2 regions of the Pseudomonas sp. GW821-FHT09D08 genome follow, and region 1 is predicted to be linked to the other one. Evidence: predicted binding sites of a transcription regulator. Region 1 holds the regulator's gene; the other holds the start of a gene.
What was found. The regulator sigma-54, encoded in region 1, starts transcription at its own class of promoters, with help from an activator protein. The targets are predictions, from matches to a motif close to ANTGGCATNNANNTTGCTNT.

Region 2: glnK (P-II family nitrogen regulator) is a predicted target of sigma-54. The motif match lies at 3,980-3,999, and genes of this name have one in related genera.

The regions. Positions count from the first base shown of each region.
Region 1 covers NZ_JBWKOX010000002.1:437,918-443,154, forward strand. Annotated here, with positions in the region: gene lptA (lipopolysaccharide transport periplasmic protein LptA) at 1-249, shown strand, start outside; gene lptB (LPS export ABC transporter ATP-binding protein) at 249-974, shown strand; gene AC07OP_RS05010 (RNA polymerase factor sigma-54) at 1,172-2,665, shown strand; gene hpf (ribosome hibernation-promoting factor, HPF/YfiA family) at 2,741-3,046, shown strand; gene ptsN (PTS IIA-like nitrogen regulatory protein PtsN) at 3,057-3,521, shown strand; gene rapZ (RNase adapter RapZ) at 3,524-4,381, shown strand; gene AC07OP_RS05030 (HPr family phosphocarrier protein) at 4,398-4,670, shown strand; gene AC07OP_RS05035 (ZIP family metal transporter) at 4,691-5,237, opposite strand, start outside.
Region 2 covers NZ_JBWKOX010000004.1:342,980-348,216, reverse strand. Annotated here, with positions in the region: gene xerC (tyrosine recombinase XerC) at 1-207, shown strand, start outside; gene AC07OP_RS10575 (HAD family hydrolase) at 204-899, shown strand; gene sutA (dormancy-specific transcriptional regulator SutA) at 1,007-1,333, opposite strand; gene AC07OP_RS10565 (secondary thiamine-phosphate synthase enzyme YjbQ) at 1,436-1,861, opposite strand; gene AC07OP_RS10560 (ammonium transporter) at 2,061-3,398, opposite strand; gene glnK (P-II family nitrogen regulator) at 3,433-3,771, opposite strand; gene AC07OP_RS10550 (accessory factor UbiK family protein) at 4,194-4,454, shown strand; partial or broken gene AC07OP_RS10545 (magnesium chelatase domain-containing protein) at 4,668-5,237, shown strand, end outside.

The DNA of each region.
Region 1 (5,237 bases):
TCGGCTACCGACACCGGCCCGATGAAGGGCTACGGCAAGACCATCCAGTATCACGCCCAGCAGAATCGCATCGTGCTGATCGACCAAGCCAAGGTACTCAGCCCCGATGGCAACTCCACGGAAGGCGAGAAGATCACCTATGACACCGTGAAGCAGATCGCCAACGCCGGTCGTGCCAATGGCAGCAAGGTCACCGCGCCACGCCCACGCATCGACATGGTTATCCAGCCGAAGAAGAAGGCCGAGTAATGGCAACCCTGAAAGCCCAGCATCTGGCCAAGGCCTATAAAAGCCGTCAGGTCGTGCGCGACGTCAGCCTGTCGATCGACAGCGGCCAGATCGTCGGCTTGCTTGGCCCTAACGGCGCCGGCAAGACCACCTGCTTCTACATGATCGTCGGCCTGGTCCAGGCGGACCAAGGTCGCGTACTGATCGACGACCTGGATGTGAGCCACCAGCCAATGCACGGCCGCGCCCGTGCCGGTATTGGCTATCTTCCGCAGGAAGCGTCGATCTTCCGCAAGCTGTCAGTATCCGACAACATCATGGCCATCCTTGAAACCCGCAAGGAACTCGACCGTGACGGCCGCCGCAAAGAACTGGAAAGCCTGCTGCAGGAATTCCACATCAACCACATTCGCGACAACCTTGGCATGAGCCTGTCCGGTGGTGAGCGTCGTCGCGTGGAAATCGCCCGCGCCCTGGCCACTGCCCCCAAGTTCATCCTGCTGGACGAACCGTTTGCCGGCGTCGACCCTATCTCGGTCGGCGACATCAAGCAGATCATCCACCACCTCAAGGCCAAGGGCATCGGTGTACTGATCACTGACCACAATGTGCGTGAGACCCTCGATATCTGCGAAACCGCGTATATCGTCAACGATGGCCAGCTGATCGCCGAAGGCGACTCTGCCACCATCCTGGCCAACGAACTGGTCAAGGAAGTGTACCTGGGTCACGAGTTCCGCCTGTAAGGCCGCCTGCAACAACAAGGCGGTGGCAGGTCGTTTGCCCGATGCGCGGGAGTCAATGAAAACCTCCGGATTTTTATTGTTACCGCGCTCTAGGCAAAGCCCCCGATATCAGGCATATAATTTGCTTATGTTTGGCGCTCACGCGCCCTGTCGTGGATGGCGCATTGCGCCGGCGAATAAGGTGTTAAGCCCCTGCCATGAAACCATCGCTAGTCCTGAGAATGGGCCAGCAGCTGACGATGACACCGCAGCTGCAACAGGCCATCCGCCTGCTCCAATTGTCGACCCTGGACCTGCAACAGGAAATCCAGGAGGCCCTGGAGTCCAATCCGATGCTCGAACGCCAGGAAGAAGGCGACGACTTCGATAATGCAGACCCATTGGCCGACAACATCGAGCAAAAACCCAATTCCGACGTACAGGAACCCTCCTACCAGGAATCCGCCCCCACGGTGGATAACCTTGAGGAAGGCGATTGGAACGAACGCATTCCCAACGAACTCCCGGTGGACACCGCCTGGGAGGACGTCTACCAGACCAGCGCCAGCAGCCTGCCCAGCAATGACGATGACGAGTGGGACTTCACCACCCGTACTTCCGCCGGCGAGAGCCTGCAGAGCCATCTGCTGTGGCAACTGAACCTCGCGCCGATGTCGGACACCGATCGCCTGATCGCCGTGACCCTGATCGACTGCATCAATAACCAGGGTTACCTGGACGAGACGCTCGAAGAGATTCTCGAGGCCTTCGACCCGGAACTGGACATCGAGCTGGACGAAATCGAAGCGGTCCTGCACCGCATCCAACAATTCGAGCCCGCCGGCATCGGTGCCCGCACCCTGAGCGAATGCCTGCTGCTGCAACTGCGCCAGCTGCCCGCCAAGACCCCATGGCTCGCAGAGGCTCAGCGCCTGGTCACCGACTACATCGACCTGCTGGGCAGCCGCGACTATAGCCAGTTGATGCGGCGCATGAAGCTCAAGGAAGACGACCTGCGCCAGGTCATCGAGCTGGTGCAAAGCCTCAACCCGCGTCCAGGCTCGCAGATCGAGTCCAGTGAAGCCGAATACGTCGTTCCCGACGTGATCGTGCGCAAGGACAACGAGCGCTGGTTGGTGGAACTGAACCAGGAATCGGTGCCGCGCCTGCGGGTCAACCCGCAATATGCCGGTTTTGTGCGCCGTGCCGATACCAGTGCCGATAACACCTTCATGCGCAACCAGTTGCAGGAAGCGCGTTGGTTCATCAAAAGCCTGCAAAGCCGCAACGAAACCCTGATGAAAGTGGCCACCCAGATCGTCGAGCATCAGCGCGGCTTCCTGGAATATGGTGACGAGGCGATGAAACCGCTGGTCCTGCACGACATCGCAGAAGCGGTGGGCATGCACGAATCGACGATTTCCCGGGTGACCACACAAAAATTCATGCATACCCCACGGGGCATATATGAGCTGAAATACTTTTTCTCCAGCCATGTCAGCACATCCGAAGGCGGCGAATGCTCGTCCACGGCGATCCGCGCAATCATCAAAAAACTGGTTGCTGCGGAAAATCAGAAAAAGCCGTTGAGTGACAGCAAGATCGCTGGTTTACTGGAGGCACAAGGCATTCAGGTCGCCCGTCGAACCGTCGCCAAGTACCGCGAGTCCCTAGGGATCGCGCCTTCCAGCGAACGTAAGCGTTTGATGTGACGGGCGGGCCACAGCGTTCCAGTGGCGGGTATTCCTACCCGCCGCTTTATGCACTGGCAACGAAGGAGAAGCTGTATGCAAGTCAACATCAGTGGACACCATGTAGAAGTCACCCCTCCACTACGCGACTACGTCGAGCAGAAGCTGAGGAAGCTTGAGGGTCATTTCGACAAGATCACCAACGTGCAGGTCATCATGAAGGTCGACAAGCTTCAGCAGAAAATCGAAGCGACTCTTCAGATACCCGGTGGAGAAGTGGTCGCCAATGCCGAACATGAAGACATGTATGCATCAATCGACTTGCTCACAGACAAGCTTGACCGCCAACTCAAAAAGCATAAGGAAAAGAATCTGAGCCTGCTTCAGGGCACAGGTCGTTAACTCTCCCCCCATGATCCGACTTGAAACCATCCTGACCCCCGGCCGTTCCCTCGTGAACGTGCCGGGCGGCAGCAAGAAGAAAGCCATCGAACAAATTGCCAACCTGATCAGCAGCCAAGTGCCTGAGCTGGAGATGCAAGATGTCTTTGAGGCTCTGATTGCCCGTGAAAAACTCGGCTCCACCGGTTTTGGCAACGGCATCGCCATTCCCCACTGCCGCCTCAAAGGCTGCGAGACACCTGTCAGCGCCCTGCTGCACCTGGACGCACCTATCGATTTCGACGCGATCGACGGCGCCCCGGTAGACCTGCTGTTTGTTCTGCTGGTCCCACAGGCCGCCACCGACGCACACCTGGAACTGCTTAGGCAGATCGCAAGCATGCTCGACCGCAAGGAAGTACGCGACAAACTGCGCAGTGCCAGTAGCAACGAGGCGCTGTATCAAGTTGTCCTGGATGAACAAAACGGGCAGTAATCATGCGTTTGATCATCGTCAGCGGCCGCTCCGGCTCGGGTAAAAGTACCGCCCTCAACGTCCTTGAGGACAACGGCTTCTATTGCATCGACAACCTGCCCGCCGGTCTGCTCCCGGAATTGGCGGAGCGGGCACTGATCCATACCGAATTGGCACAACCCCTGGTCGCGGTTTCGATTGACGCCCGCAACCTGCCGAGCCACCTCACGCGCTTTCCGGAATTGCTCGAAGAGGTGCGCGCCAAGCACATTCATTGCGATGTGCTGTATCTGGACGCCGACGAAGAAACCCTGCTCAAGCGCTTCTCAGAGACCCGCCGACGTCACCCCCTCAGCAGCCCGCACCGTTCCCTGGCCGAAGCCATCGAGGACGAAACCAAGCTGCTGGGGCCGATCATTGACCTCGCCGACCTCAAGATCAACACCACCAGCCTCAACCTGTACCAGTTGCGCGATGCCATCAAGCTCCGCCTGCTGAACCAGCCGGAGCCTGGCACGGCATTTCTGGTCGAGTCCTTTGGTTTCAAGCGTGGCATGCCGGTGGATGCCGACCTGGTGTTCGACGTGCGCTGCCTGCCCAATCCTTATTGGAAGCCGGAACTGCGCGACCAGTCGGGGCTGGATCAGCCTGTGGCCGATTACCTGGCCGCGCAACCGGATGTGGATGAGATGTTCCAGGACATTTCCAGCTACCTGCTCAAATGGTTGCCGCGCTTTGCCGCGAGCAACCGAGCCTATGTCACCATTGCCATCGGCTGCACCGGCGGTCACCACCGCTCTGTCTACCTGACCGAGCGCCTGGGCCAGGTGCTGCAACAAACCCTCAAGAACGTCCAGGTTCGCCACCGCGACCTTAGCTGAAAGGAACACCCCCGCGATGCCCGCTCTGGAAATTGAAATCATCAACAAGCTGGGCCTGCATGCCCGCGCCTCGGCCAAATTCGTCGGTATTGCCGGGCAGTTCCCTTGCCAGATCCGCGCCGGGCGTACACCTGAGAGCATGGTCGATGGCAAAAGCATCATGGCGATGATGATGTTGGCGGCCGGCAAGGGCACCAAGATTCATTTGAGCACCGAGGGCGAGCAAGAGCAGGAAGCAATGGACGCCCTGGTGGCGCTGATCAACAACTTCTTTGATGAGGGTGAGTAACCCCTCCCCCCGCTGAGGCCTCACCCCAAGGCGGTATCCATCACCATCATCAAGCAGAACCCCATGCACAACCCCAGGCTCGCGAGTTTTTCGTGACCGTTGCGGCGCGACTCCGGGATCACTTCGTGGGTGACCACCAACAGCATCGCGCCAGCGGCCAGTGCCAGGCCCAACGGTAACAGCACCTCGGCCAGGGTCACCAGCCAGGCGCAAAGCACGGCGAACACCGGCTCTACCAAGCCTGACGCGGCGCCGATCAGGAACGCCCTGATCCGCGACATCCCTGCCCCAGCCAATACCAGCGCAATGACCAGGCCTTCGGGCACATCCTGCAAAGCAATGCCCATGGCCAAGCTGTCGGCATCCGGCATGCCGCCGCCGGCTGAGACGCCAACGGCCATGCCTTCGGGGATATTGTGGGCGATGATGGCAAACACGAACAGCCAGATACGCGGTGGAATCACCGGTTTATCCGGTGTGCCCACCAACATCTCCGGGCTGGCGCCGGAGACCTTGCGGTCCACCAGATACAGACCGAATGCCCCCAGCATGATGCCGAAGCTGATC
Region 2 (5,237 bases), on a different contig from region 1:
CAGAACCTGCATCCACATATGCTGCGGCACTCCTTTGCCAGCCATATGCTGGAATCGTCCCAGGACCTGCGCGCCGTGCAGGAACTGCTTGGCCATTCCGACATCAAGACCACGCAGATCTATACCCATCTGGACTTCCAGCACCTGGCAACGGTCTACGACAGCGCCCATCCACGGGCCAAACGCATCAAGGACGGCGACTCATGAGCATCAAGCTGATCACCTTCGACCTGGACGACACGCTCTGGGACAACGTACCCGTCATCATCAGCGCCGAAGCGTCGATGCGCGAATGGCTGGCCACCCATGCCGCCAAGGTGGGCGACCTGCCCCTGGAGCATTTCGCCAGCCTGCGCCAACAGGTGCTGCAACGGCATCCCGAACTCAAACACCGCATCAGTATCCTGCGCCATCGGGTGTTGATACATGCGTTTGAAGAGGCCGGTTATCCACAGCCTGAGGCCACGGAAATGGCCGATGTGTGTTTCGAAGCGTTCATTCACGCCCGCCATCAGCTCACGCCCTTCCCTGAGGCCGAGCCGATGCTGCAAGCGCTGCGCCAGCACTTTCTGCTGGGTGTGATCACCAATGGCAATGCCGATGTGCAGCGTGTTGGCCTGGCGGACTACTTTCACTTTGCGCTACGCGCTGAAGATATTGGCATCGCCAAGCCGGATGCGCGGCTGTTCCACGAAGCGCTGCAGCGCGGCGGTGTGGATGCCAGTGCGGCGGTGCATGTTGGCGACCACCCCGGGGATGACATTGCCGGGGCGCAGCAGGCGGGGCTGCGGGCGGTGTGGTTCAACCCGTCGGACAAGGTGTGGGAAGGGGATAAACTCCCGGACGCACAGATTCGCAGCCTGACGGAGTTGCCGGCGCTACTTCGTAGCTGGCAGTAATACGGGTGAGAAAAATGTGGGAGGGGGGGTGACTTGTAGCCGGTTATTACAGGCATGAAAAAACCCGCAGCGACGGCGGGCTTTTTCTTACAAGCAGGTGGCTGACCTTAGATAGGTCGGCTGCCGTACTTGTTATCCGGCTTCTTGGGCGGGTCTGCAACCACATTCGGCTCGACTTCGACCACTTTGCCGCCTTTGGCAAGAAACTCTTCCATCGCACGGGCCAGGGCATCGCGCTCTTTGTTCTTGGCCTCAACGCTCGGCAATTCGTCTACCGAAACAGCAGCCTTGGCTTTGCCTTTGGCAGCTGGAACAGGAGCGTCATCACCACCGTCGTCCTCAGCAACGTCTTCCGCCGCCGCTTCAAGACCTTCTTCGGTGTCGTCTTCGTCACCTACTTCGAGTTCGTCGTTTTCCAGATCATCGTCGCTCATGTTCTACCTCATGACTTGCGAAAAGCAGATTAGTTATAGCCCAGCTTCATCCTCTGTCGAGGTCACCGGGAAAAAATCAACATCCACCGGATAACCAGTGGCTTATGCCCCATCACCGTGCAGGGTGGCGAGGACTTTACGAGCACCGCCATGATCACGGTGCTCGCCCAGATAAACACCTTGCCAGGTCCCTATCGCCAAGCGGCCGGCCTTGACCGGCAAACTCAGCTGGCAGCCCAGGAGACTGGCCTTGAAGTGCGCCGGCAGATCATCCGGACCTTCGTCGTTGTGTTCGAACCCGGCGCGGCCTTGTGGCACCAGCGAGTTGAAAAAACGCTCGAAGTCACGACGAACCGCCGGATCGGCATTCTCGTTGACGGTCAACGAGGCCGAGGTGTGCTGCAGCCACAGGTGCAACAGGCCCACGCGGCAGGCCTTCAGTTCAGGCAAACCGGCAAGCAACTCGTCGGTCACCAGGTGAAAGCCCCGGGGCTTGGCCCGCAGGGTAATCAGGGTCTGTTGCCACATACAGTTCTCCGCCCATCGGCGCGCATTCTAGCGCGCTCTGGGAAAAAACAAAGTGCCGAATACGCCTACATGCCTGTAAGACATTCGCACGCTGGAAAGTGCATGACAAACTCTGCGCAAAAACCGGCACAGCTTGTTATGACTGACAAACGCCAGGCAAAAAAATGCCCGGCAAGCCGGGCATCTTTTTTTCGCGTACTTACAGGTTGTAGCCGCGTTCGTTGTGTTGCGCCAGGTCGAGGCCGACAGCCTCTTCCTCTTCGGTAACCCGCAGGCCCATGACCGCATCCAGCACCTTGAGGATGATGAAGGTGACGATGGCGGTATAGATCACGGTGAAGCCGACACCTTTGCACTGGACCCAGACTTGCGCGGCGATGTCAGTCACGGTGCCGAAGCCGCCCAATGCAGGGGCTGCAAACACACCGGTGAGGATCGCACCGACGATACCGCCGATACCGTGCACGCCGAATGCGTCCAGGGAGTCGTCGTAGCCCAGCTTGCGCTTGAGGCTGGTAGCGCAGAAGAAGCAGATAACACCGGCCACCAGGCCGATCACCAGGGCGCCCATCGGGCCAACAGTACCGGCGGCCGGTGTAACGGCGACCAGGCCAGCCACTACACCCGAGGCGATGCCCAGTGCGCTTGGCTTCCCATGAGTAATCCACTCGGCGAACATCCAGCCCAGGGCTGCAGCAGCGGTAGCAATCTGAGTCACCAGCATCGCCATGCCGGCGGTGCCGTTGGCCGCAGCCGCAGAGCCGGCGTTGAAGCCGAACCAGCCGACCCACAGCATGGCCGCACCCACCAGGGTGTAACCCAGGTTGTGAGGCGCCATTGGAGTGGTCGGGAAGCCTTTACGCTTGCCGAGCACGATGCACGCCACCAGGCCAGCGACACCGGCATTGATGTGCACCACGGTGCCACCGGCGAAGTCCAGCACGCCCCAGTCCCACAGCAGGCCACCGTTGCCGCTCCACACCATGTGGGCGATTGGCGCATAGACCAGAGTGAACCAGATAGCCATGAAGATCAGCATGGCGGAGAACTTCATGCGTTCGGCGAACGCACCGACGATCAGCGCCGGGGTGATGATGGCGAAGGTCATCTGGAAGGTGATGAACACGGCTTCCGGGAACAGCGCAGCCGGCCCGGTGATGCTGGCCGGGGTCACGCCCGCCAGGAACGCCTTGCCCATGCCGCCGAAGAAGGAGTTGAAGTTGACCACACCCTGTTCCATACCGGTGGTATCGAACGCGATGCTATAGCCGTAGACAACCCACAGGATGCTGATCAGGCCGGTGATGGCGAAGCACTGCATCATCACCGACAGAATATTTTTGGAGCGCACCATGCCGCCGTAGAACAGCGCCAGGCCTGGAATGGTCATGAACAGCACCAGCGCGGTGGATGTGAGCATCCAGGCGGTGTCACCGGAGTTGAGGACTGGAGCAGCCACTTCGTCTGCCGCCATAGCCAGGCTTGGCATTACGATGGACAACAGGGCTCCGAGCCCTGCGAATTTACGCAGAGTCATATTGTTTTCTCCTGGGGCGTTGGGGTTTGGCGGCTTAGATTGCGTCGGTATCGGTTTCGCCGGTACGGATGCGAATAGCCTGTTCCAGATTGACCACGAAGATCTTGCCGTCACCGATCTTGCCGGTGTTGGCGGCCTTGGTTATCGCCTCGATAACCCGGTCAAGATCCTTGTCGTCAATGGCGACATCAATCTTCACCTTCGGCAGGAAATCGACTACATATTCCGCGCCGCGATACAGCTCGGTGTGACCCTTCTGCCGACCGAAGCCCTTGACCTCAGTAACGGTAATGCCCTGCACGCCGATCTCGGACAACGACTCGCGTACATCGTCCAACTTGAACGGCTTGATGATGGCAGTGACTAGCTTCATGAAAACTCTCTCCCGAATTGGTGGACTTGCCCCAGGAAAACAAACCCGTCTCAAGTCTAAGCGCAGTGCCTGGCTTTGTAACGCATCGTCGCAAGGGCAGTTGCCATTGCGACGCCAGCGAACCACTGGTGACGAAACCTGTACCCCTGATCCGTCGGCGCACTGCATTCGTCACAGCGACTGCATCAGTGCATGGGTCATGATCGTCTAAGCAGAAACCTTGCCAGCTCCGTAAAAATCACTGAAATCAGTCCTTTGCTCACCTAGGCCCACCAACGGGGCCATCCGGCGCCTGCAATGCGCACGAAAACGGTGCATCACCGCCCGGCCTGATGCGCGAAAAGCGTGCGACCCAGGCCGTGAAAAAGACTATAGACGCTGCGTGATACACTGCCCGCCAACAGTTTTCCGGAATATTTCCCATGCTCGCGCCCAAAGACCTCCTCGACGCCCTGAGCGGCCACGCCTCTCGCCTGTTCAGCGGCGACACCCCGCTGCCCCGCAATGAAATCGAAAGCCAGTTCAAGGCCTTGCTGCAAAGCGGTTTCAGCAAGCTCGACCTGGTGAGCCGGGAAGAGTTTGATAGCCAGATGGTAGTTCTCGCCCGCACCCGTGCGCGGCTGGAGAGCCTGGAAGCGAAAGTGGCAGAGCTGGAAGCGCGGTTGACCCCTCCTGCCGAATAAATGCGCTCAGTGTGGGAGGGGGCTTGCTCCCGATGGCGGTGTGTCAGCCGGTATCAATGCTGACTGACCCCCGCTATCGGGAGCAAGCCCCTCCCACATTCGCTCTACCTTTTGCTCTGGATACGTTCTGTAAAACCTCCCCGCCTCGCTCTTCCCTACCTCGTCTACCCTTGAAAAACCGCAGGAAGCGGCCTCCCCTTTCAAGGAACGAGCATGTCCCTCGCCATCGTCCACAGCCGCGCCCAGATCGGCGTCGAAGCCCCTGCCGTCACCGTTGAAGTGCATATGGCCAATGGTCTGCCGTCCCTGACGCTGGTGGGCCTGCCCGAAACCGCGGTCAAGGAAAGCAAGGACCGGGTGCGCAGTGCCATTCTCAACTCTGCGCTGCAATACCCCGCTCGCCGGATCACCCTCAATCTCGCGCCCGCCGACCTGCCCAAGGACGGCGGGCGTTTTGACCTGGCGATTGCCCTGGGGATCCTGGCGGCCAGTGTGCAGGTGCCGGCGTTGACGCTCGATGACGTGGAATGCCTGGGGGAGTTGGCGCTGTCCGGCGAGGTGCGGGCGGTAAAAGGCGTGTTGCCGGCCGCGCTGGCGGCGCGCAAGGCCGGGCGCACCGTGATAGTGCCGCGAGCGAATGCCGAAGAGGCGTGCCTGGCGTCGGGGTTGAAGGTGATTGCGGTGGACCACCTGTTGCAAGTGGTGGCGCACCTGAATGGACATGTGCCGATCGAGCCTTACACGTCCGATGGCCTGCTGTACTTGAACAAGCCCTATCCGGAC